Myxococcus guangdongensis: one gene and its partner. The protein of the gene in region 2 binds, or shares a complex with, the protein of the main gene of each other region. Links are inferred from orthologs where the notes say so. Each region holds a gene or a part of one and is shown on either strand. Other genes may lie near its edges.

Evidence for each region.
Region 1: the proteins of smc (region 2) and LXT21_RS22845 are in contact, whole or in part, in a crystal structure (PDB 3ZGX), measured with the Bacillus subtilis proteins. The link is inferred for Myxococcus guangdongensis from one-to-one orthologs.

The regions. Positions count from the first base shown.
Region 1 is NZ_JAJVKW010000007.1:242,070-252,226, reverse strand. The notes cover bases 4,354-7,248. They hold LXT21_RS22845 (segregation and condensation protein A), read right to left. Parts: upstream 6,289-7,248; coding sequence 5,419-6,288; downstream 4,354-5,418. Other genes in these bases: trpS (tryptophan--tRNA ligase), read right to left, coding at 6,454-7,248; scpB (SMC-Scp complex subunit ScpB), read right to left, coding at 4,449-5,432; LXT21_RS22855 (pseudouridine synthase), read right to left, coding at 4,354-4,424. In the rest of the region: LXT21_RS22860 (HEAT repeat domain-containing protein), read right to left, coding at 1-1,899; more of LXT21_RS22855, read right to left, coding at 1,983-4,353; more of trpS, read right to left, coding at 7,249-7,500; LXT21_RS22835 (DUF4388 domain-containing protein), read left to right, coding at 7,784-8,968; LXT21_RS22830 (Uma2 family endonuclease), read right to left, coding at 8,872-9,528; site-specific tyrosine recombinase XerD, read right to left, coding at 9,657-10,157. UniProt on the Bacillus subtilis protein: Participates in chromosomal partition during cell division. May act via the formation of a condensin-like complex containing Smc and ScpB that pull DNA away from mid-cell into both cell halves.
Region 2 is NZ_JAJVKW010000001.1:234,811-245,568, forward strand. The notes cover bases 6,585-10,758. They hold smc (chromosome segregation protein SMC), read right to left. Parts: upstream 10,385-10,758; coding sequence 6,785-10,384; downstream 6,585-6,784. Other genes in these bases: LXT21_RS00965 (hypothetical protein), read left to right, coding at 6,585-6,645; LXT21_RS00975 (TapB family protein), read left to right, coding at 10,723-10,758. Also shown: LXT21_RS00935 (hypothetical protein), read right to left, coding at 1-101; co-chaperone GroES, read left to right, coding at 518-808; groL (chaperonin GroEL), read left to right, coding at 845-2,488; grxC (glutaredoxin 3), read left to right, coding at 2,637-2,894; LXT21_RS00955 (hypothetical protein), read left to right, coding at 2,995-3,411; LXT21_RS00960 (sigma 54-dependent Fis family transcriptional regulator), read left to right, coding at 4,013-5,398; more of LXT21_RS00965, read left to right, coding at 5,437-6,584. UniProt on the Bacillus subtilis protein: Required for chromosome condensation and partitioning.

The DNA of each region.
Region 1 (10,157 bases), on a different replicon or contig from region 2:
GAGCGCCAGCAGCACGTCGCGCCGCGCCACGCTGTTCGTCTCGTCGAGCGCCTTGACGAGCGTGGGCACCGCGTCCTTCGCCTGGATGCGCGCGAGCACCACCGCCGCGAGCGCCGCCTCCGGCCCACCCTCCTTCACCACGCCCTGGAGCACCGGCGACGCCGACGCCGGCACCCCGGGTCCCTTCGACAGCGCGTCCAGCACCAGCAGCTTCTCGCCGCCCATCTTCGGCAGCGCCTCCAACAAGGCCACCTGCCCCGCCTCGCCCGACTCGGCCAGCGCCTGCGCGAGCGTCTTCTGGAGGTCCCGCTCGGGCTCGAAGATTCCCTCGCGAGCCACGGCCACGCCCTCTGCGCCCAGGCGCGTCAAGCCCACGAGCGCCGCGGTGCGCAGGGGGATGCTGGGGTCCTGGCTGTAGCCCTTGAGCAGCTCCAGCGCCCCCGGCGCGCGCAGGGTCCCCAGCGCGCGAATCAGCGTCGCCAGCGGAACGAGCCGCTCGGCCTCCACGTCGTCGAACAGCTCGCTGGGCACGCGCGGCTTGACCACGGTGCGCCCCGCGTCCTTGGCCCGCTGCGCGTTGAGCGCCTTCACGCGCTCGAAGAGCGAGGCATGGCGGGAGGCGCGCTCGTCATGCGGCGCGCCCGTGACATGGGGCGACGTCGTGGCCGAAGGGTCGAACCCCGCGCCGTACGTCTCGGGGAGCTTCTGGGGGACCCAGTCCGCGCGCAGCGCCTCGAGCCCCTTCGCCTCCTGCTCGTAGAGCTTCTGGAGCTGGGGAATGACAGACGCGTCCCCCACTCCGGCCACGGCGTCCACCGCGAGCATGCGCAGCGTGGCGTCGTTCTGGTTGAGCCACGGCGTCACCTTCGCGAGCAGCGGCTGGGCCGCGGGGCCGAGCCCAGCCACGGCCTGGAGCCCGCTCGCGGCGGTGGCGGGACGCGCCAGTCGCTCGCCGATGGGATCCAACGGACAGCCGCCCCGGGTGCGCATCGCCAGGGCCGCCGCGAGCGCGTCCGACGGGGCCCCATCGAGCGCGACGGCGCACAGCGCGGTGTCGGTCTCCGGCGTGCGCGGGAAGGACAGGATGGCGTCGATGGCCAGCGGGCTCACCGCGCTCTTCTCCACGGCCACGGCCTGGAGGCGGAGCGCGGCGGCGGGATCCTGCAGCTTGCTCAGCGCGATGATGGCGGACTCGCGCAGCTCCGGGAAACTCTCGTCGAGCAGCAGCGCGATGTCGCCCACGGCCCGCTTGTCGCCCGCGTCGCCCAGGCCACGCACGGCGGCGGCGGCGAGGATGACCTGGCTGTCGCGGACCAGGGGCAGGAGCCGGTTCACGGCCTCGGGGCGACCGCTCTTGCCCAGCTCCTCGGCGGCGCCGACGCGCTCGGGGAGCTCGCCCTCGGTGAGCGTGAGGAGGTTGCGGTCCCACTGGCCCTTGGCCTCGGCGGCCACGACTTCCGCCATGGCGCCCGGCACGTTGGCGTTCTTGAGGGCCTGGACGATGACCTGGCGGGTGGTGCGGCCCCGGCGCCCGTACTGGAGCGTGAGGTAGGCCTTGGCCTTGTCGTTGCGCACCTTGGAGAGCGCCATGGCCGCGCGGCCCTGGACCTCCTCGTCGGAGTCCTCGAGCAGCTCGCCCAGCAGGTCGACGACGCGAGGATCCTGACTCTCTCCGAGCGCGACGGCCGCCTCCGCGCGGACGATGGACGCCAGGTCCTTGGCCGCGCGGGTGAAGAGAATCAGGTCATCGGGATTGCCCTGTCCGGCGAGCTTCTTCACCGCCAGGGCGCGGACCTCCGGTCGAGGACTCTGGAGGTCTGCGAGGAGCTGGTCCCGGCTCCCGTTGCAACCGAGGACCAGGGCCAGCATGAGGATGTAGGGGCGTGCGCCGGTTCGCATCGGTCTCCGCTGAGGGAAACAGTGGAAAAGTCGCGGGGGGTTATATCAACACCCCCCTTGTCGCCCAATCCGCCGTGTGGTCCTCAGCGAGGTCGGCGAGGTCCCTTGGAGGGGGCGCCGGACCGGCCGCCGCGGGGAGCCTGAGCGCTCCAGCGGGGCTTGGAGCCGGATTCCTTCTTCTTGCCCCAGTCCTGGAACCCCTCGGACTTGCGGCCGCCCTCGGGAGCGCTCCCTCGGGAGCCCCCTCGGACGACTCGCTCACGGGGAGCGCCACGGTCGTCGTAGGGGGTCCAGGCCTTGCCCTCGCCGCCCGCTCCCTTGGGGCCCCTGCCGCCGGGCTTCGCGCCGAAGCCTCCGCGACCCCGAGGGCCGGAGCCCTCCGCGTCACGAGGACCCCGAGACGGACGTCCCTCGGCGCGGCCGCGCGGAGCGCCCTTGTCGCCGAACGAACGACGCGCCGGGCCACCCGCGCTCCGAGGCCCGCCGAAGCGAGGACGGCCTTCGCCGCTGGCCGCGCGATCGGAGCTCCCGCCACGACCGAACCGGGCCTGGCCCGTGCCACCCGCACCACGGGGACCCCGAGGACGATCCTCGCTGCCCGCGCCGAAGGACTTGCGAGCCGGGCGATCCTCGCCACCGGCACCGAAGGACTTCCGGGCCGGACGGTCCTCGCTACCGGCACCGAAGGACCTACGGGCCGGACGACCCTCGTCACTGCCAAAGGACTTGCGAGCCGGGCGATCCGTGCCGCCGGCGCCGAAGGACTTCCGGGCCGGACGATCCTCGCTACCGGCACCGAAGGACTTGCGAGCCGGACGATCCTCGCTGCCCGCTCCGAAGGACCTACGGGCCGGACGATCCTCGCCGCCGGCACCGAAGGACTTGCGAGCCGGACGATCCTCGCTGCCCGCTCCGAAGGACCTACGGGCCGGACGATCCTCGCCGCCGGCACCGAAGGACTTGCGAGCCGGACGATCCTCGCTGCCCGCTCCGAAGGACCTACGGGCCGGACGATCCTCGCTACCGGCACCGAAGGACTTGCGAGCCGGGCGATCCGCACCGCCCGCGCCGAAGGACTTACGGGCCGGACGACCCTCGTCACCGCCGAAGGACTTACGAGCCGGGCGACCCTCGTCACCACCGAAGGACTTACGAGCGGGGCGACCCTCGTCACCGCCGAAGGACTTACGAGCCGGACGGTCAGCGCCACCAGCGCCGAAGGACCTACGCGCCGGACGATCCTCGCCACCGGCACCGAAGGACTTGCGAGCCGGGCGATCCTCGCTGCCCGCCCCGAAGGACCTACGCGCCGGACGATCCTCGCCACCGGCCCCGAAGGACTTGCGAGCCGGACGATCCTCGCCACCCGCGCCCCACGTCTTGCGCGCAGGACGCCCCTCGCCTCCGGCGCTCCGAGCGCCACGAGGCCCCTCGTCACCACCGAAGGACTTGCGAGCCGGACGCCCCTCACCGCGAGCACCCTCGCCCCACTCCTTCCGAGCAGGACGACCGAAGCGCGACGCGCCACCCTCGGCACGCGGTCCACGCGAGCGCGGAGCATCCCCGCTCCCGAACTCCTTGCGCGCAGGACGACCCGCACCCGCGCGGTCCCGACCGAAGCGCGCGAGCCCCGAGCCACCCTCACCCGCCGGCTTCCGCTCCGCACGAGCCGCCGGCTTGCGGCGCACAGGCGCCTCATCATCCACGGCCAACTCGTCCTCATCCGACTCATCGAAGCCCGGCGCCGCGCGACCATGACGCCGAGGCGGCAGCCGCAGGTCCGCCGACGGAGGCGACGTCTTCCCGTCAGCCACCTCGTTCAGCAGCTCGACCTCGGTCTTCTTCAGCGGCCGCAGCTCACCCGGACGCAAGCCCTCCACGCCGACACCCGCGTAGGCCGGACGGAACAGGCGCACCACCGGGTGACCCACGGCGGCGCACAGGCGCTTGATGAGGTGCGGACGGCCCTCCGCCACGACAATCTTGAGCCACGTGTTCTTCTCGGCGGCCTCGAACACGCCCACCGACACCGGCGTGGCCATGCCGTCCTCCAACCGCACGCCGCCGCGCAGCTTCTCCAGCGTCGGCACGTCGGGCTGACCCTTCACCTTCGCCAGATACGTGCGAGGCACCTGGAAGCTCGGGTGCGTCAGCTTGTGCGCCAGCGCGCCATCATCCGTGAAGAGCAGCGCTCCCTCGGCGTCGTAGTCCAGCCGGCCCACGGGGAACAGGCGCTTGCCCGTCTCCTCCACGTAGTTCGCCACCGTCGGCCGCCCCTGGGGGTCCGACAGCGTGGTCACCACGCCCACGGGCTTGTAGAGCAGGAAGTAGGACGATTCGTCCGGCGGCGTGACGAGCTTGCCGTCCACGGAGACCAGGTCCGTCCCCGGCTCCACCCGGCTCCCCAGCTCCGTCACCGTCGTGTTGTTCACCGCCACGCGGCCCGCGGTAATCAGTTCTTCTGCGTGCCGGCGCGAAGCAACTCCCGCGCGGGCCAGGTACTTCTGTAGTCGTTCGGCCGCCATTACTTCCCCTTCACTTGCTGCCCGTCACTCGGGCTTCTGCCCCTCGGTGCCCGTCTCGGGCTTGGGGGCTGTGTCCAGGACACTGGAGCTGGCCTTCTGTATCTGGTCAGCCGCCGCCATGGCTTCCTCCAGGTCCTCCAGCGCGGCCTCGCTCGCCGCCGCGCTCTTCTCCATCCGCTTCGTGAATCCCGGGTCGGAGAGTGCTTCCACCGTCCCCGCCGCTGCCGGTGCGGGTCGTACTTCTTTCTCCACGATTTCGCGATGCTCCTGCGTGAGCTCGTGGAATTCCCGCAGCGTGGGCAACGCCGACAGGTCCTTCAGGGCGAAGAACTCCAGGAATTCACGCGTAGTGCCATAGAGGATGGGTCGCCCCACCTCCTCGCGCTTGCCGAGGATCTTCACCAGCTTGCGGTCGATCAACGCCTTGAGCACGGCGCCGCAATCCACGCCGCGGATGTCTTCCAGCTCCGGCCGCGTCACCGGCTGCCGGTAGGCGATGATGGCCAGGGTCTCCACCGCCGCCCGGGTGAGCCGCTGGGGCTTCACGCGCAGGTAGCGCCGGACGTACTCGCCCGAGTGGGGGTCCGTGCGGAACTGCCAGCCGCCGGCCACCTCGTACAGGACGATGCCGCTGATGCCGTCCCGGTGGATGCCGGACAGCTGGTTGAGCGCCTCGGCGATGAGCGTCTGCTCGATGCCGGTCGCCTGGTACAGCTCGTCCACGGACAGGGGCCGCTCCGACACGAAGAGCACGCTCTCGATGACCGTCCGGACGCGATCCCCAGACAGCTTGCGGCTCTTGGAGACCAGCTTCTCGAAGGAGGTCTCCAGGTCGGGGGTGGCCTCCGAGTCCTCCTCGATGGCCGCCGCCTCCAGCTCGTCCAGCTCGTCCGCCGGGCCGGGGCCCGTGACGGCCGCCAGCTCCTCCTCGGAAAAGGGGCTCGGCCCCCCGGACGCGGCGGACTCCTCGCCGTCTCCGCCTCGGGAGCCTTTCCTACCGGTAGTCACTCTCGTCGACCTCCGTGGGGGCCAGCCGCTCCAGGGCATCCCCGTTGGGCAACAACAGGATGGGCCCGAGCGGCTCGTCCTGTACCACACGGATGAGCCGGCGTTTCACCATTTCCAGAATCGCCAGGAAGGTGACGACAATCTCCTGGCGGGTGGGCGTGTCCTCCTCGGTGAACAGGCTCTCGAAGAGGACCTGTCCCTGGGGACGCAGCCGCCCGACGATGCGCAGGATGGCCTCGGAGAGGGTGATCTTCTCCCGGACCACCTCGTGCTGGACCTTGGGCGTCAGCCGCTCCAGCACCCGGTCCAGCGCCTCGATGAGCTTGAGGACGCTGAACTCCTGCAGGCCCACTTCCTCCTCCGGGATGGGCACCGCCTCCACCGGGACGCTGCGCGAGAACACGTCCCGGCCCAGGATGTCCTGGCGGGCCATGTGTTCGGCGGCGTCCTTGTACTTCTGGTACTCGAGCAGCCGGCGGACCAGCTCCGCGCGGGGGTCCTCGGGCTCCTCCACCGCCGCCAGGGCCTCGCCGCCCTCGGGCACCGCCACCGCGTCCTGGCGGGGCAGCAGCATGCGGCTCTTCAAGTGGGCCAACGTGGACGCCATCACCAGGAACTCCCCGGCGATGTCCAGGTTGATCTCCCGCATCCGCTCCAGGTGCTCCAGGTACTTCTCGGTGATGAGCGCCAGGGGGATGTCGAAGATGTCGACCCGGTGCTCCTTGATGAGATGGAGCAGCAGGTCGAGCGGACCCTCGAAGTTGGGCAGCGCGACGCGGAAGGCGTCCGCCGGGGTCCGGGGCGGAGCGCCTTCGCCGAGGCCTTCATCGGCCGATGGCGGGCGGCCGTCACTCACCGGCGTGTCCTGGCGGCCCTTCTGGCTGTCGGTGGCTGCTGGTCATCACGCAAGGGCCCGGATTCGCGTGATTCTTCGAGCGCGAACCGGGGGACACACCTCCTTAACAGTGGGTCCCAGGTGGGTCAAACAAACGGCGGTAAACACCCGTTCAGGCCCTGAACCTCAGGGGATGCCCACCGCGCGCCGGACCTTGTCCATCAGGACGGAGGCCTCCTGGCGGGCCCGCTGGGCTCCGTCCTGGAGGATGCGCTCCAGCTCCGCGGGGTCGCCCGCCAGCTCGGCGTACCGCTGACGGGCCGGTCCGAAGGTCGTGTGGAAGGCCTCCAGGAGCTTCTTCTTGTAGTCCCCGTAGCCCTTCCCTCCCGCCCTCCACGACGCGTCCACCTCCGCGAACTCCGACTCCGGCAGCATCAGCTTGAGCAAGTCGTAGAGCGGCACCTCGCTGACCAGGGACGGGTCCGCCGGCTTCCCCTCGGGCACCGGCTTGGGCGCCTCCACCGGCGTGGAGTCCGTCTTGATGGACATGATGCGCTTCTTGATCTCCTTCTCGTCCCCGAACATCTCGATGGTGTTCCCGTAGGACTTGGACATCTTCTTGCCGTCCACGCCGGGCACCGTCTGGGTGGCCTCCTGGATGCGAGCCTGGGGCAGCTTGAGGATGCCGGGCGCGTGGCCCCGCTCCTTGCCGTCCGGGTCCGCCGGGTCGTAGCCCTTCACGTACTCGGTGTTGAACTTCACCGCCCAGTCGCGCGCGAACTCCACGTGCTGGATCTGGTCCTTGCCCACGGGGACGAAGTCCGTGCTGTACAGCAGGATGTCCGCCGCCATCAGCACCGGGTAGGCGAAGAGGCCGAAGTCGGGGCTGATGCCCTTGGCCACCTTGTCCTTGTAGCTGTGGGCCCGCTCCAGGTGCGCGTGCGGAACCACGGTGCCAAGAATCCAGTTGAGCTCGAGCACCTCGCGCACGTCGCTCTGGCGGAAGAGCACCGCCTTCTTCGGGTCCACCCCGAGCGCCAGGTACGCCAGCGCCGCCTCGCGGGTGAGCTCCAGCGCGAGCTTCGCGTCGCGCACCGTGGTGAGCGCGTGCAGGTTGGCGATGAAGTAGTACGCCTCGCCCTCCTCCTGGAGCTGCACGAACTGGCGAATGGCGCCGAAGTAGTTGCCGATGTGCAGCTTGCCGGAGGACTGCACGCCTGAGAGGGTCCGCATGTCGGTTTCCGAGTCGGGAGTCAGCGCGCAGAGTCGTTTTCGCGCGTCGTGTGTTCTGTGGTGTCGCGGTGGTTCGCACACCCGCCGCGCCCCTGCAATCTTCCGTTCAGTCGCGGGCACTCCCCGTCCCTGACGCCCGCCCGCCGCGAGCCTTCATGGAAAATTGCGGCGCGCACGGAAATCCTGAGTGATTCCAGGCCCTTGCGGTTGAAGCAGCGGTGGGTGGAGCGGTACCCTGGCCGTCGCACCTGCGAGCAACCTCACCTCGGGAGGACGGACCGGCATGGAGTCATTCAAGGGAAGTCTCGCCAGCTATCGCCTGCAGATGGTGATGCCGCCGTTGTTCTCGACCGCGGGGGTGGAAGGCACCCTGCGCGTGGAGCGCGGCGCCATCCGGCGCTGTTTCCAGGTGAAGGACGGCTTCCTGGTCGGCGAGAGCTCGAATGACCCGCGCGAGCACCTGTCCCAGGTGTTGGTGAACCTGCGCATCCTGGATGCGCCCCGGGCCGCGGCGGCCTTCGAGGCGGCGGAGGGTGCGGGCTCGCCCTACGGCACCTTCCTGGTGCAGCGCTGCTTCGTGGAGCTGCCCCGCCTCATCGAGGCGATGGAGCACAAGGCCCGCGAGGCCCTCTTCGACTGCTACGGCTGGGAGTCGGGCGAGGTGGAGTTCACCCCGAAGCTCCCGTCGTCCGCCCGCGCCGTGGGGTTGAAGCTCTCGTTGAACGGCCTGCACCGCGACGCGGTGACGCGGCTGCGCGAGTGGTCCGTGTTCCGGGAGGTCTTCCCGCACCTGGACGCCACCTTCAGGGTGTTCCGTGAGTTCGCCGTGGAGACATTCTCCGAGGAGGAGGACAAGCTGCTGGAGCTGGCCGCGGGCGGCGCCACGCTGGGGGAGATGCTGGCCACGGCGAAGGAGGCCCCGCTGTTCGCCGCCCGGTGGATCCTCCACCTCTATCGCCGGGGCGCCCTGGCGCCGCGCCTGCCCAAGGGCCCCAGGCTGGGAGAGGCCGCGGAGCTGGCCGAGCTCTTGAACCTGGTGAAGCGCTTCCTGGAGTCGGGCAAGTTCGACCACGCCGTGGCGCTGGCGGCGCAGATCCTCGAGCGAGGCCCCGTTCCCGAGGCCCACGCCCTCTACCGCGAGGCCGAGGTCCGCCTGACGCTGGCCCTGAGCGACGAGCTGTTCGCCCTGGACGGGCGGCTCGTCTTCGAGCCCATCCCTCGCCCCACCCCATCGCAGCTCACGGCGGATGACCTCTACCTGTACTCGAAGCTGCGAGGCAGCCGGAGCATCCGCCAGGCCCTGCGCACGGCGGCCATGGGAGAGCTGGCCGCGTCGCGTTCGGTGCACCGGCTGATGGCCTCCGGGCTCATTCATGTCGCGCCCCTGCCCGGCTCCGACGCCACCTCCGAGGCACGGCGCACCAGCGCGGACGCCTTCGTCGCCCCCGCGGTCAACGTGGGCTCCTGAAGCCAGAGGGCCCCCAGGTCCAGGACCACCGCGTCGAAGGGCTCCGCGCGCATCCGGGCGGAGCCTTCATGCAGCCCCACCCGCGCCCAGCCGCGGGTCCCACGCCGGTACACCTCGACCCGACACCCGTCCGGGTCGATGAGCCAGACATGGCCCACGCGGGCCTGGTGGTACGCCTGCATCCGCGACGCGAGGTCCCGACTCCGGGTCGAGAGCACTTCGCAGACCCAGTCTGGCGCGGGCGTGAGCCAGGGTGTCCGTGGCTCGGGAGGCTCCGGCACCTCGGCCCGTCGCCAGGCCGCCAACGCGGGGACGACGACTCCCGACTCCAGATGCAGCTTTGGCGTCTCCAGGAACCACCAGCCCCCAGGACCCCCCCGGGCCCAGTCGAAGGGCCGCACGAGCAGCGCGCCCACCCGATGCACCAGCGGGAGCAGCTCCACCGCCGCGCGAGGCGAGGGCTCCGGCCACAATCCCTCGAGGGTCTCCGCCACCCACGGCAGGGGTGGCGCCTCGATGTCCTCGTACGTCCTGGGCTTCTTTCCTCGGATGTCTCCCACGCCTGCCTCCGTCGATGGGACTCCCAGCGTCCCTCGCGCGACACCCCACCTCACGGGATGTCGACCTGATACGTAGGCAGTCTAACGCCCGGTCTGACATGTCGGGTCCACCGGCCCCGCCCTCGCGGCTACGTCCCCGCCTTGCGCTTCTTCTTGGGGGTGAACGCATCACTGCGCGGATGGAACTCGTCGTAGACCGAGCGCAGCCGGGCGCTGTTCACGTGCGTATAGATTTGCGTCGTGGCCAGGTCCGCGTGACCGAGCATCTGCTGCACGGCCCTCAGGTCCGCGCCGCGCTCCACCAGGTGCGTGGCGAACGAGTGCCGCAGCTTGTGTGGAGACAGCGGCTTGAGGATGCCCGCCTTCAGCGCGTAGCGCTTGATGAGCTTCCAGAATCCCTGCCGGGTGAAGCCCGCGCCCCGAGGCGTCACGAACAACGCCCGCGCCTCGCGCCGCCCGAGCATCGCCGGACGCGAGCTGGCCAGGTACTCGCGGACCTTCTCCACCGCCACGCGCCCCAGCGGGACGACGCGCTCCTTGGCGCCCTTGCCCTTCGCGACCAGGTAGCCCGCGCTCAGCTGCACGTCGTTGACGCCCAGGCCGCACAGCTCGCTGACGCGCAGCCCCGT
Region 2 (10,758 bases):
TCCGTCACCTCTTCCAGCGTCACCCGTTGCCGCGAGGTGACCTCGTCCAGGAGCGATTTGAAGAACTCCTTCAACGACAGGGACGCCACCAGTTGACTCATCGACACTCCCTTCCCCCCGCCCAGGCCCGCGTGGCCGGCGGGAATAAGGGAACGGTAGCAACCGGCTCACCGCGTCGCAAAAGCACCCGTCAATGATTCCAGGCACTTGCGCTAGCACTCGTGACGTCCGAGTGCCAATCCGAGCCGTGCGGGCATGCGGACGGGCTCTACCTGTCACGGACGCAACGGGAGGGGAAAAAGACAGCAATGCCGGGCAGTTGGCAGCTCACGGCACGAGCAACCCGCGTCGCTTGACGGGTCATCTTCCCTGGTTATTATCCGCCGCGCCTAGGCGTTAGCACTCGCGATGTCGGAGTGCTAATGCCGCGGGCCGTCACGGCCCTTTTTCAACCCCCAGCGGCGCCGACAGTCGCCCGGAGTCCCCGGACGGTGGGCGCCCCATCAAGGAGCAGACCATGAAGATTCGTCCCCTGCAGGATCGGCTCATCGTCAAGCGGGTCGCCGAGGAGAACAAGACCAAGGGCGGCCTCTTCATCCCGGACACGGCGAAGGAGAAGCCCCTCGAGGGCAAGGTCGTCGCCGTCGGCAACGGCAAGGTGCAGGAGGACGGCAAGGTGCGTCCCCTGGACATCAAGGCCGGCGACACCATCCTCTTCAGCAAGTACGCCGGGACCGAGATCAAGCTCGACGGCGAGGAGCACCTCATCCTCCGTGAAGAGGATGTGCTCGGCGTCATCGAGAAGTAATCCCGCCCCCACCCCTTCACTCAAGGAATCCCCATCATGGCGAAGGACCTGCTTTTCGACGTGCGCGCCCGCGAGGCCATCCTCCGTGGCGTCAACATCCTGGCCGACGCGGTCAAGGTGACCCTCGGCCCCAAGGGCCGCAACGTCGTCATCGAGAAGAGCTTCGGCTCGCCCACCATCACCAAGGACGGTGTGACGGTGGCGAAGGAAATCGAACTGGAGAACAAGTTCGAGAACATGGGCGCGCAGATGGTCAAGGAGGTCGCGTCCAAGACCTCCGACGTGGCCGGTGACGGCACCACGACGGCCACCGTGCTGGCGCAGGCCATCTTCCGCGAGGGCGCGAAGCTGGTGGCCGCGGGCCACAACCCGATGGACATCAAGCGCGGCATCGACAAGGCCGTCGCGGTCATCGTGGGCGAGCTGAAGAAGCTGGCGAAGCCGACGAAGGACAAGAAGGAGATTGCCCAGGTCGGCACCATCTCCGCCAACGGCGATGCCACCATCGGCCAGATCATCGCGGACGCGATGGAGAAGGTCGGCAAGGAGGGCGTCATCACGGTGGAGGAGGCCAAAGGCCTGGAGACCACCCTGGACGTGGTCGAGGGCATGCAGTTCGACCGCGGCTACCTCTCCCCGTACTTCGTGACGGACCCGGAGCGGATGGAGGCGGTGCTGAACGACGCGCTCATCCTCATCCACGAGAAGAAGATCTCCTCCATGAAGGACCTGCTCCCCATCCTGGAGCAGGTGGCGCGCGCTGGTAAGCCGCTGCTCATCATCGCCGAGGAGGTCGAGGGTGAGGCGCTGGCGACGCTGGTGGTCAACAAGATCCGCGGCGTGCTGAACGTGTGCGCGGTGAAGGCGCCGGGCTTCGGCGACCGCCGCAAGGCCATCCTCGAGGACATCGCCACCCTGACGGGCGGCCGGATGATCGCCGAGGACCTGGGCATCAAGCTGGACACCCTGGAGCTCAAGGACCTGGGCCGCGCCAAGCGCATCACCGTCGACAAGGACAACACCACCGTCGTCGACGGCGCGGGCAGCGAGCAGGAGATCAACGCGCGCGTGAAGCAGATCCGCGCGCAGATCGAGGAGACCACCAGCGACTACGATCGCGAGAAGCTCCAGGAGCGTCTGGCGAAGCTCGTGGGCGGCGTGGCCGTCATCAACGTCGGCGCGGCCACCGAGACGGAGATGAAGGAGAAGAAGGCCCGCGTGGAAGACGCGCTCAACGCGACCCGCGCGGCCGTCGAGGAGGGCGTGGTTCCCGGCGGCGGCGTGGCCTACATCCGGTGCCTCAAGGCGCTGGAGGGTCAGACGTTCGCCGAGGGCGAGAAGTTCGGCGTGGACATCATCCGCCGCGCCGTCGAGGAGCCCCTGCGCCAGATCGTCGGCAACGGCGGCCTCGAGGGCAGCGTCATCGTGAACAAGGTCAAGGAAGGCACGGGCGCGTTCGGCTTCAACGCCGCGACGGGCGCGTACGAGGACCTGCTGGCCGCGGGCGTCATCGACCCGGCCAAGGTGAGCCGCACGGCGCTGCAGAACTCCGCGTCCGTGGCCTCCCTGATGCTCACCACCGAGGCGATGGTGGCCGAGCGTCCGAAGGACGAGAAGGACGCGCCCGCCGGCGCCGGTGGCATGGGCGGCATGGGCGGCATGGGCGGCATGGGGATGTGATTCCCCCACCCCGGCTTCGTCCGGGGTGACTGCTGTCGAAGACGGCCTCCGGTTCCTGTTCAGGGAGCCGGGGGCCGTCGTGCTTTCATGTCCCGGGTGGCGCGGGGCAGGCCCCGCCCTTACGTTTGGGAATGAAGGAGGAGACACCGTGAAGCCCGTGAAGATCTACACCACGAACTACTGTGGCTTTTGCGTCCGCGCGAAGGACCTGCTCAAGCGCAAGGGCGTTGATTTCCAGGAGCTGGACGTCACCGGAGACGACGACACGCGCGCCAAGCTCGTGGAGATGAGCGGCGGCCAGCGCACCGTGCCGCAAATCTTCATCGGCGACACGCACGTCGGCGGCTACTCGGACCTGGCCCAGCTCGACAAGGAAGGCAAGCTGGACCCCATGCTGCAAGCCTGACCGTGTGCAAGCAGGCGGGCGGGCGCCCCACCCGGGGCCGCCCACCGCCACCGTGGCTAGCTTTCCCCCATGGCACACCACCCTTTCTCGGGAGGCGGACATGGCAGGTGAAGAGCGGCAGACGGGGACCCGGGACGCGCACGAGAACGTCATCAGCACGCTGTACCACCTGCTCAAGGGCGCCTCGACGGCCGAGCAGTTCATCCGCGACGCGGAGCAGGCGGGCGACCCGGAGCTGGCGCAGTTCTTCCGCGACTGGCAGGACGAACAGCGCCACCTGGCCGAGCGCGCGAAGAACCTCCTGGGCTCGCGCCTCGCGTCCGTGGAGAAGCCCGCTGCGGAGGCCGGGAAGAAGCGCGCGTCCGGCTCCAGCAAGTCCAGCGCATCCAGCAAGACGCCGCGAGCCGGTGCTCCTGTGAATGCGGGTGTGAAGTCCGGCGGCAACGCGTCCGACGACCTGGTCGACGAGCTGTCGAAGGAGTCCTTCCCCGCCAGCGACGCGCCGGCGACGTACTGAAGTGAAGCACGGCCTCGCGTGAGCACTGGATTCGCGCGAGGCGTTCGCATTGGATGCCGGCCGTGAGTTTCAGGAACGGCCCTTCCCTCCCCGGACGATGCGAGTCGGCGCGCCTGCCCATGTGGCGGGACGCCGGACGTGCCGTGTCTTCCGGATGGGGCCCTCGGACCCACGACGTCGTGGCCTCTCCTCCCGCGCGCCTCCCCGGGCGCGCGCTGGACGAGGCCGCGCGCCATGAGCCCGACGCGTCCTGGCGCGCGACCGGTGGTGAACGTGTCCTGGTGGACACTCGCCGCCGACCCCTGACTGGCGCCCTCCCGGTGCCAGGCGCCGCCCCTCGACGCGTCCTCCCGAAGCCCATCAGCGAGGCCGTGCTCGCGCCGCATGCGAGCGCGGAACCCTTCCTCGCCATGAAGCGTCCCCCCTCGACGTTTCCCAGGTCCCGGGCCGCGATGCCCGGGTTTTCCTTCTCGCAGGAGGCTCGCTCGCAACTGCCTTCCGGGAAGAATCTTTCACTCGTGTTGCCCCCGCGAAGTGGGGGCGCGCTGATGGTGCGTCGGGCTTGCCCGCCCGGTCCCCTCGCACCTAAAGAGGACCCATGATGGAACCCAGGCCCGAGGTCACCCAGACCACCCAGACGGACAAAGACGAAGGCCGCACGACGCGCATCCCCATTCACGAGTGGACGGTGGAGGTGGTGTCGGGCCCCGACAAGGGAAAGAAGGTGACCACCCAGGATGGCCTGGTGCGCGTGGGCTCGGACCCCGCGAGCGACCTCGTGCTGACCGACACCACGGTGAGCCGCCGTCACCTGGAGGTGGAGCGCACGCCGCGCGGCCTCCTGCTGCGCGACACCGGCAGCCGCAACGGCACCTTCCTCGACGGCCGGCAGGTGCTCCAGGCGTACCTGGGGCGCGGCGACAAGGTGGAGCTGGGCAAGACGAAGCTCGCGGTGAAGGTGGCCGCCAAGCCCACGGAGGTGGAGCTGGCCGGGGCGGAGTCCTTCGGCGCGCTGGTGGGCACGTCGGAGAAGATGCGCTGGGTCTTCACGGAGCTGCGCCGCGTGGCCCGCGAGGACATGAGCCTGCTCATCGAGGGTGAGACGGGCACGGGCAAGGAGCTGGCCGCCAGGGCGGTGCACCAGCACTCGTCGCGGCGGCACGGCCCCTTCAAGGTCGTCGACTGCAACCTCATCTCCGAGGAGAAGGCGGAGCGCGAGCTGTTCGGCGGGCTGCGCGCGAGCGACCCGGAGGACAAGGAGGCCCGAGGCGTCTTCGAGGCCGCCCGCGGAGGCACGCTCTTCCTGGACGAGGTGGGCGAGCTGCCGCTGCTGGTGCAGGGCAAGCTCCTGCGCGTGCTGGACGCGCGCGAGGTGCCCTCGCTGGACGGGCAGCCGGTGCCGGTGGACGTGCGGGTCATCGCCTCCACGCACCGCAACCTGGAGGAGGACGTGCGCCAGGGCCGCTTCCGCGCGGACCTCTACTTCCGCCTGGCCGTGGCGCGCGTGCGGCTGCCGCCTTTGCGCACGCGCCGGGAGGACCTGCCGTCGCTCGCGCAGGCGCTGTCGCAGACGCTGCGGGCCAGCGTGTCGCTCACGCCCCAGACGCTGGCGCTCTTCGAGGGCTACGACTGGCCGGGCAACGTGCGCGAGCTGCGCAACGTGCTCGAGCGCGGCGCGCTCATGGAGGAGACGGGCAACACCAGCTGGCTGGACTTCCTGGCGCAGCCCTCGCGCCGCCCGGATGGGCAGCCGCCCGGCACGCACGTGGCCACGCTCGTCACCGGCATGCCGTACCACGAGGCCAAGGACCGGGTGCTGGCCGACTTCGAGCGTTTGTATTTCGCCGAGGTGATGCGCACGGTGGGCTTCGACATGAAGGCCGCCGAGCAGCGCACCGGGCTGTCCATGCAGAGCCTCTACCGCCTGCTCAAGAAGAACGGGCTTCGCCTCAAGGACCTCAAGAACGCCGAGGGCCTGGAGAAGTGAGTGCCCCCTCGCAGTCCTACCCCAGGGAGAACAACCGCATGTTGCGTCGTCTCGTCGTAGCCTCCGTCGTCTTCACCGCCGCTTGCGCCGGTCAGCAGAAGCCCGCAGAGGATGCGGCGGCCAATGGCAATGGCGGCAAGCCCGTGAGCACCGAGGAGCGCGTGCGCATCGGCAACCAGCCCGCCTTCGACGTGGCCAGCTGCTTCCCGCGTGAGCTGGACCTGCCCCCGTCCAACCAGGGCGTGCTCGTGGGCGCCATGCTCACCACCCGCCCGGAGGTGCTCGAGTGTCTGGTGAGCCCCAGCAACCGGGGCCCCGCCGAGAAGACCGTCGTGACGGTGAAGACCACCGTGACGGACACCAGCGCCACGCACGCCGTCACCGGCGACAACCTCACCCCCACCGGCCAGCAGTGCGTGCAGGGCGTGGTGGACAAGCTCGTCAAGCCGAAGCTGCTCGCCAAGGGCGCCGCGGCCGTCGAGTCCACCGCGACGTTCGAGCACGACACGGGCAGCAGCGCCTCGGTGAAGTTCGGGATGAACGACGGCTCGGACTTCTCCGGCGCGGTGCGCCTGGCCCAGCAGGAGTGGTGTGACTGCTACGCCGGCTACAAGGGCGCGACGCCGCCCGTGCTGACGTCGCACATCACGCTCGTCAAGGCGCAGCCCACGGCGGAGGTGACGTTCGACGCCTCCGGCAGCACCGAGGGTGACCAGCTGGCCGCGTGCCTCAAGACGAAGGTGCTCGCGGTGCCCGCCAAGGTGTCCACCGACAAGCTCACCTACCCGCACCGCTTCGTGCACTTCAACTCCAACGCCACCGAGGCGACGTCCTCGCTGCCCCCGCAGCTGCGCTTCTTCCAGCTCGAGGTGGTCCGCAACCAGCGCGCGGCGGACGCGGCCATCGCCTTCGGCGCCCGCGCCGCGGCGGCCGAGGCCTTCGAGGCCGTGGTGGCGAAGTACCAGAAGACCAAGGACTACAAGCTCTTCGACGAGCTGTCCGGCAAGTGCAGCAGCCTGGTCGAGGCCGCGCAGGGCTGGGTGAAGGCGCTGGAGGCCCAGCAGGTCGTGGACCAGGCCGCCGTGTCGCTGGTGCAGGAGCTGAAGACGACGGACGCCGAGGGTTGGACGCCGGTGGAGACCGCCAGCCAGGCGGCCCTCACCAACACCCAGAAGGACCTGAGCACCGCCCAGGCCCGCGTCGAGGCCGACCAGAAGGCCTGCCCGAAGAAGAACTACAAGAAGTAGCCCCAGGCACCGCCTGAAACGCACGAAGGCGCGGGTTCCCGAAAGCCGGGGCCCGCGCCTTCTGTGTTTCTGGCCTGCTGTCCAGCGCCGCCGCCAGCATGGGGGCCGGGAGGTGTCCCCGGCCCCGGGCCCCGAGCGACTACGCGCTGATCTTGTCGTCGTTGGCCGCGTGGGCCTCGCGAATCTTCACGCTGACCAGCTTGGAGATGCCCGGCTCCTCCATGGTGACGCCGTAGAGGGTGTTGGAGACCTCCATGGTCCGCTTGTTGTGCGTAATCAGGATGAACTGCGACTGGCGGCTCATCTCCTTCACCATGTCGTTGTAGCGGCCCACGTTGCCCTCATCCAGCGGCGCGTCGACCTCGTCCAGGAGGCAGAAGGGCGTGGGCTTGATGAGGAAGATGCCGAAGATGAGGCCCACGGCGGTGAGGGCCTTCTCACCACCGGAGAGCAGGTTGACGCTCTGGAGCTTCTTGCCTGGCGGCTGCGCGACGATTTCCACGCCCGGCTCGCCATTGGGTCCGTCGTTGGTGAGCACCAGGCTGGCGCGGCCACCGCCGAACAGGCGGGGGAAGATGGCCTGGAACTTCTCGTTCACCACGTCGAAGGTCTGCTTGAAGCGCTCGCGGCTGGTCGCGTCGATGCGCTGGATGGCCTCCCGCAGCTGCCCCATGGAGGCCTGCAGGTCCGTCTTCTGCGCGGTGAGGAAGTCGAAGCGCTTGGAGAGCTCCGCGTGCTCGTCGATGGCGGTGAGGTTGATCTCCCCCATCTTCTCCACCTGGGCGCGCAGGTCCTTCAGCTCCGCCTCCGTCTCCGGCGTCAGCGACGCCAGCAGGTGGTAGCGGTGCAGCTCCAGCGCCAGGTCCACCTGGTGGCGCTCGCGGATGCCGGCCGACAGGTGCTCCAGCTCCAGGGCAATCTCGCGCTCGCGCAGCGAAATCTGCGACAGCCCCTGCATCAGCTCCTCCACCCGGCCGCGCAGCTCGCGGAACTGGGTGTCCTGCTCACGCACCTCGCTGGAGGCGAGCAGGTGCGCGGCGCGGCGGGACTCCAGCCCCTCCGCGGCGACGCGGTGCTCCTCCACGCGCTGGGACAGCCCCGCCTCGGTCTCCGTGGTGCGCTTGCCCAGCTCCTCCGTGCGCGCGCCGCCCTCGGCCAGCGTCGCCTGCAGGCGCGCCACGCGCGTCTCCATCTCCCGGCGCTGGGTGACGAGGCTGTCGAGCTCCTTGCGCGCGGACTCACCGCGCTCGCTGCCGGCGGCCACCTTGATGCGCAGGCCCGTCAGGTCCGCGTTGGCGGCCTCCGCGCGCTGGCGCAGGGACTCCTGCTCACCGGCGAGCTGCTTGACGCGCTCCTCGCGGGCCTCGCGGTCCGTCTGGCCGTGGGCCACCTCGCCGCGGCTGGCCTCCTCCTCGTGGGCCAGGGCCATGTGGCTCTGCCCCAGCTGCCCGTCCTCCTGCTCCAGGGAGCGCACCCGCTCGCGCACGCGCGCCAGGTCCTCGCCCGCCTTGTGCAGGTCCTTCTCCTGGCTGGCGAGGTTCACCTCCTCGGCGTGCTGGTTCTTGGCCAGCCCCTTGAGGACGCCCTCGGTGTGCCCCATCTGCTTCTGGAGCGTGTAGTGCCGGGTGAGGATTTCGTTGTAGCGCTCCTCCACCCGCGCCACCTCGGTGGCCAGCTCCGCGATTTCGCGCTTCTTCTGGAGCGCGCCCACCGCCGCGCCCTCGCGCTCACCGCCGACGATGGTGCCGTCCTGACGGAACACCTCGCCGTCCTGCGTGACGAGCGTGACGACGGGGCCGCCCGCCTCCGAGTACGCGCGCGCCGTCGCCAGGTCCTGGACGATGACGACGTCGCCGAGCAAGAGCCGCACGACGGGCTGCAGCGCCTCCTCGCACGTCACCTCTTTCAGCGCGTGCGCCAGCACGCCCGGGCGCTCGAAGTCCGGCTCCTGCACCGGCGGCAGGACGTCCAGCGCGGGCACGGGCAGGAAGCTGCCCCGGCCCTCCGCGTGGCCCTTGAGGTACTCCACCAGCTCCACGCCCTTGTCGCGGCTCTCGACGATGACGTGCTGGAGCCGCTCGCCCAGGGCGGCCTCCACCGCGCGCTCGTAGCGCGGCGTCACCGTGAGCACGTCCGCCACGAGGCCGAAGATGCCCTGCTCCCGGGCCACCGTGCCCGCGCGCACCATGACGGCGCGCACGCCGCGGTCGAACCCGTCGTAGTTCTTCTGGATGTCCTCCAGGGACGACAGGCGGCTCCTCTTGTCGCTCAGCTCCTCGCGCAGCGCGATGACCTGGATTTCGTTCTCCGTGAAGGCCGCGCGCGTGCGCGACAGGGCGTCCTCCTCCTGCGCCTTGTGCTCGGCCAGCTCCGCGGCCAGGTGCCGGGTGTCCTCCACCCGCCTCGCCACCTCACCGCGCGCCGACTCCAGCTGCGTCTCCTGCTCGCGCAGCGCCGCCAGCTCCGCCTGCAGCTTGGCGCGGCGGCCCTCCAGGTCCGTGCGCTGACGGGCCAGGCCCACCAGGTTGCTCTCGTGGTTGGCCAGCCGGGTGGCCACGGCGACCAGGCCCGCGCGCTCCTGCTCGAGCCTGAGGGCCACTTCGGTCTGCAGCTGGGTGACGCGGCGCAGCTCCTCCTGCGCCACCTGCATCGAGACCTCGTCCTCCTTCCACGAGCCCGCGATGCCGGACAGCTCGGCCTCGCGCGCGGCCATGGCCTCGGACATCTCCGCCTGCCGCGCCAGCAGCCCGTCCAGCTCCGTGCGGGCCTGGGCCACGCGGGCCTGCGTCTCCTCCAGGTCGCGCTTGCCGTAGGACAGGTCCTGCGTGTCGCGCTGCAGCGAGCTCTCCAGCGCGTGCACCTCGGCGGCCAGGGCCTGGAGCGCCGCGGCCTCCGCGTCCAGCTCCGCGCGGCGCCGGGCGATGGTCTCCTCCAGCTCCTTCACGCGGTCCAGGCTGTCGCGCTCCTCGGTGCCCAGGTTGGACAGGCGCGACTGGAGGACCTGCTTCTCCGCGAGCAGCTCCAGGTGGCGGTGGCTGGCCGCGTGCAGGTCGATGTCCCGCATGCGCGCCTTGAGCTTCTTGTACTTCTCCGCCTTCTTCGCCTGACGCGACAGCGCGTCCAGCCGCTTCTCCAGCTCGCTGGTGATGTCGGTGACGCGCAGGAGGTTGGCCTCGGTGGCCTCCATCTTCCGCTCGGCGGCCTTGCGGCGCGCCTTGTACTTGGTGACGCCCGCGGCCTCCTCCAACAGGTGCCGGCGGTCCTCCGGCTTGCTGGAGACGATGAGGCCCACGCGGCCCTGCTCGATGATGGAGTAGGCCTTGGTGCCCACGCCCGTGCCCAGGAACAGCTCGGTGATGTCGAGCAGGCGGCACAGCGTCTTGTTGATGAGGTACTCCGAGTCCCCGTTGCGGAACAGGCGCCGCGTGACGGTGATCTCCGAGAAGCCCTGGTACTGGGGCGCCAGCTGGTCCGTGTCGTCCACCAGGAAGGTCAGCGACACCTCCGCCATGGACAAAGGCGGCTTGTTCTCCGAGCCGTTGAAGATGACGTCCTCCATGCCACGGCCACGGAGGTTCTTCGCGCTCTGCTCACCCATCACCCAGCGGATGGCGTCCACGACGTTCGACTTGCCGCAGCCGTTGGGGCCGACGATGCCGGTGACGCCTTCGTCGAACGTGAAGACGCTGCGCTCCATGAAGGACTTGAAGCCAGTGATGTCCAACCGCTTGATACGCATGCCAGCGGGCTCCCGGGAGACGCGCGAGGTACTGAGTGAAAAGTGAGCGCGAGGCCTAGAAATCGGCCTCGGAACGATTTCTCCGAGGACTACCAGCCGCCTCCCAGGCGATCAAGCGTGACCATGCCACGCGTGGCCATACGTTCGGCTGCTTGCCCTTCGGTCGGACGGGAGTCGGCCAGGAAGGTCCTCTCTCGGACTTGCACCCTGGGCGCCCCACCCTACCTTCCCATTGACTTTTCCGGAGGTTGCATACGTTCCAGCCCTTTCTCGCCATGACGCTCCTCATGGGAGCGTCTCCTACGCCGGAGGTAGCACCCCGGTCTGACACTCCAGCAGTGGAGGCGGTTGCCCCCTGCCCCAACCCGTACTTC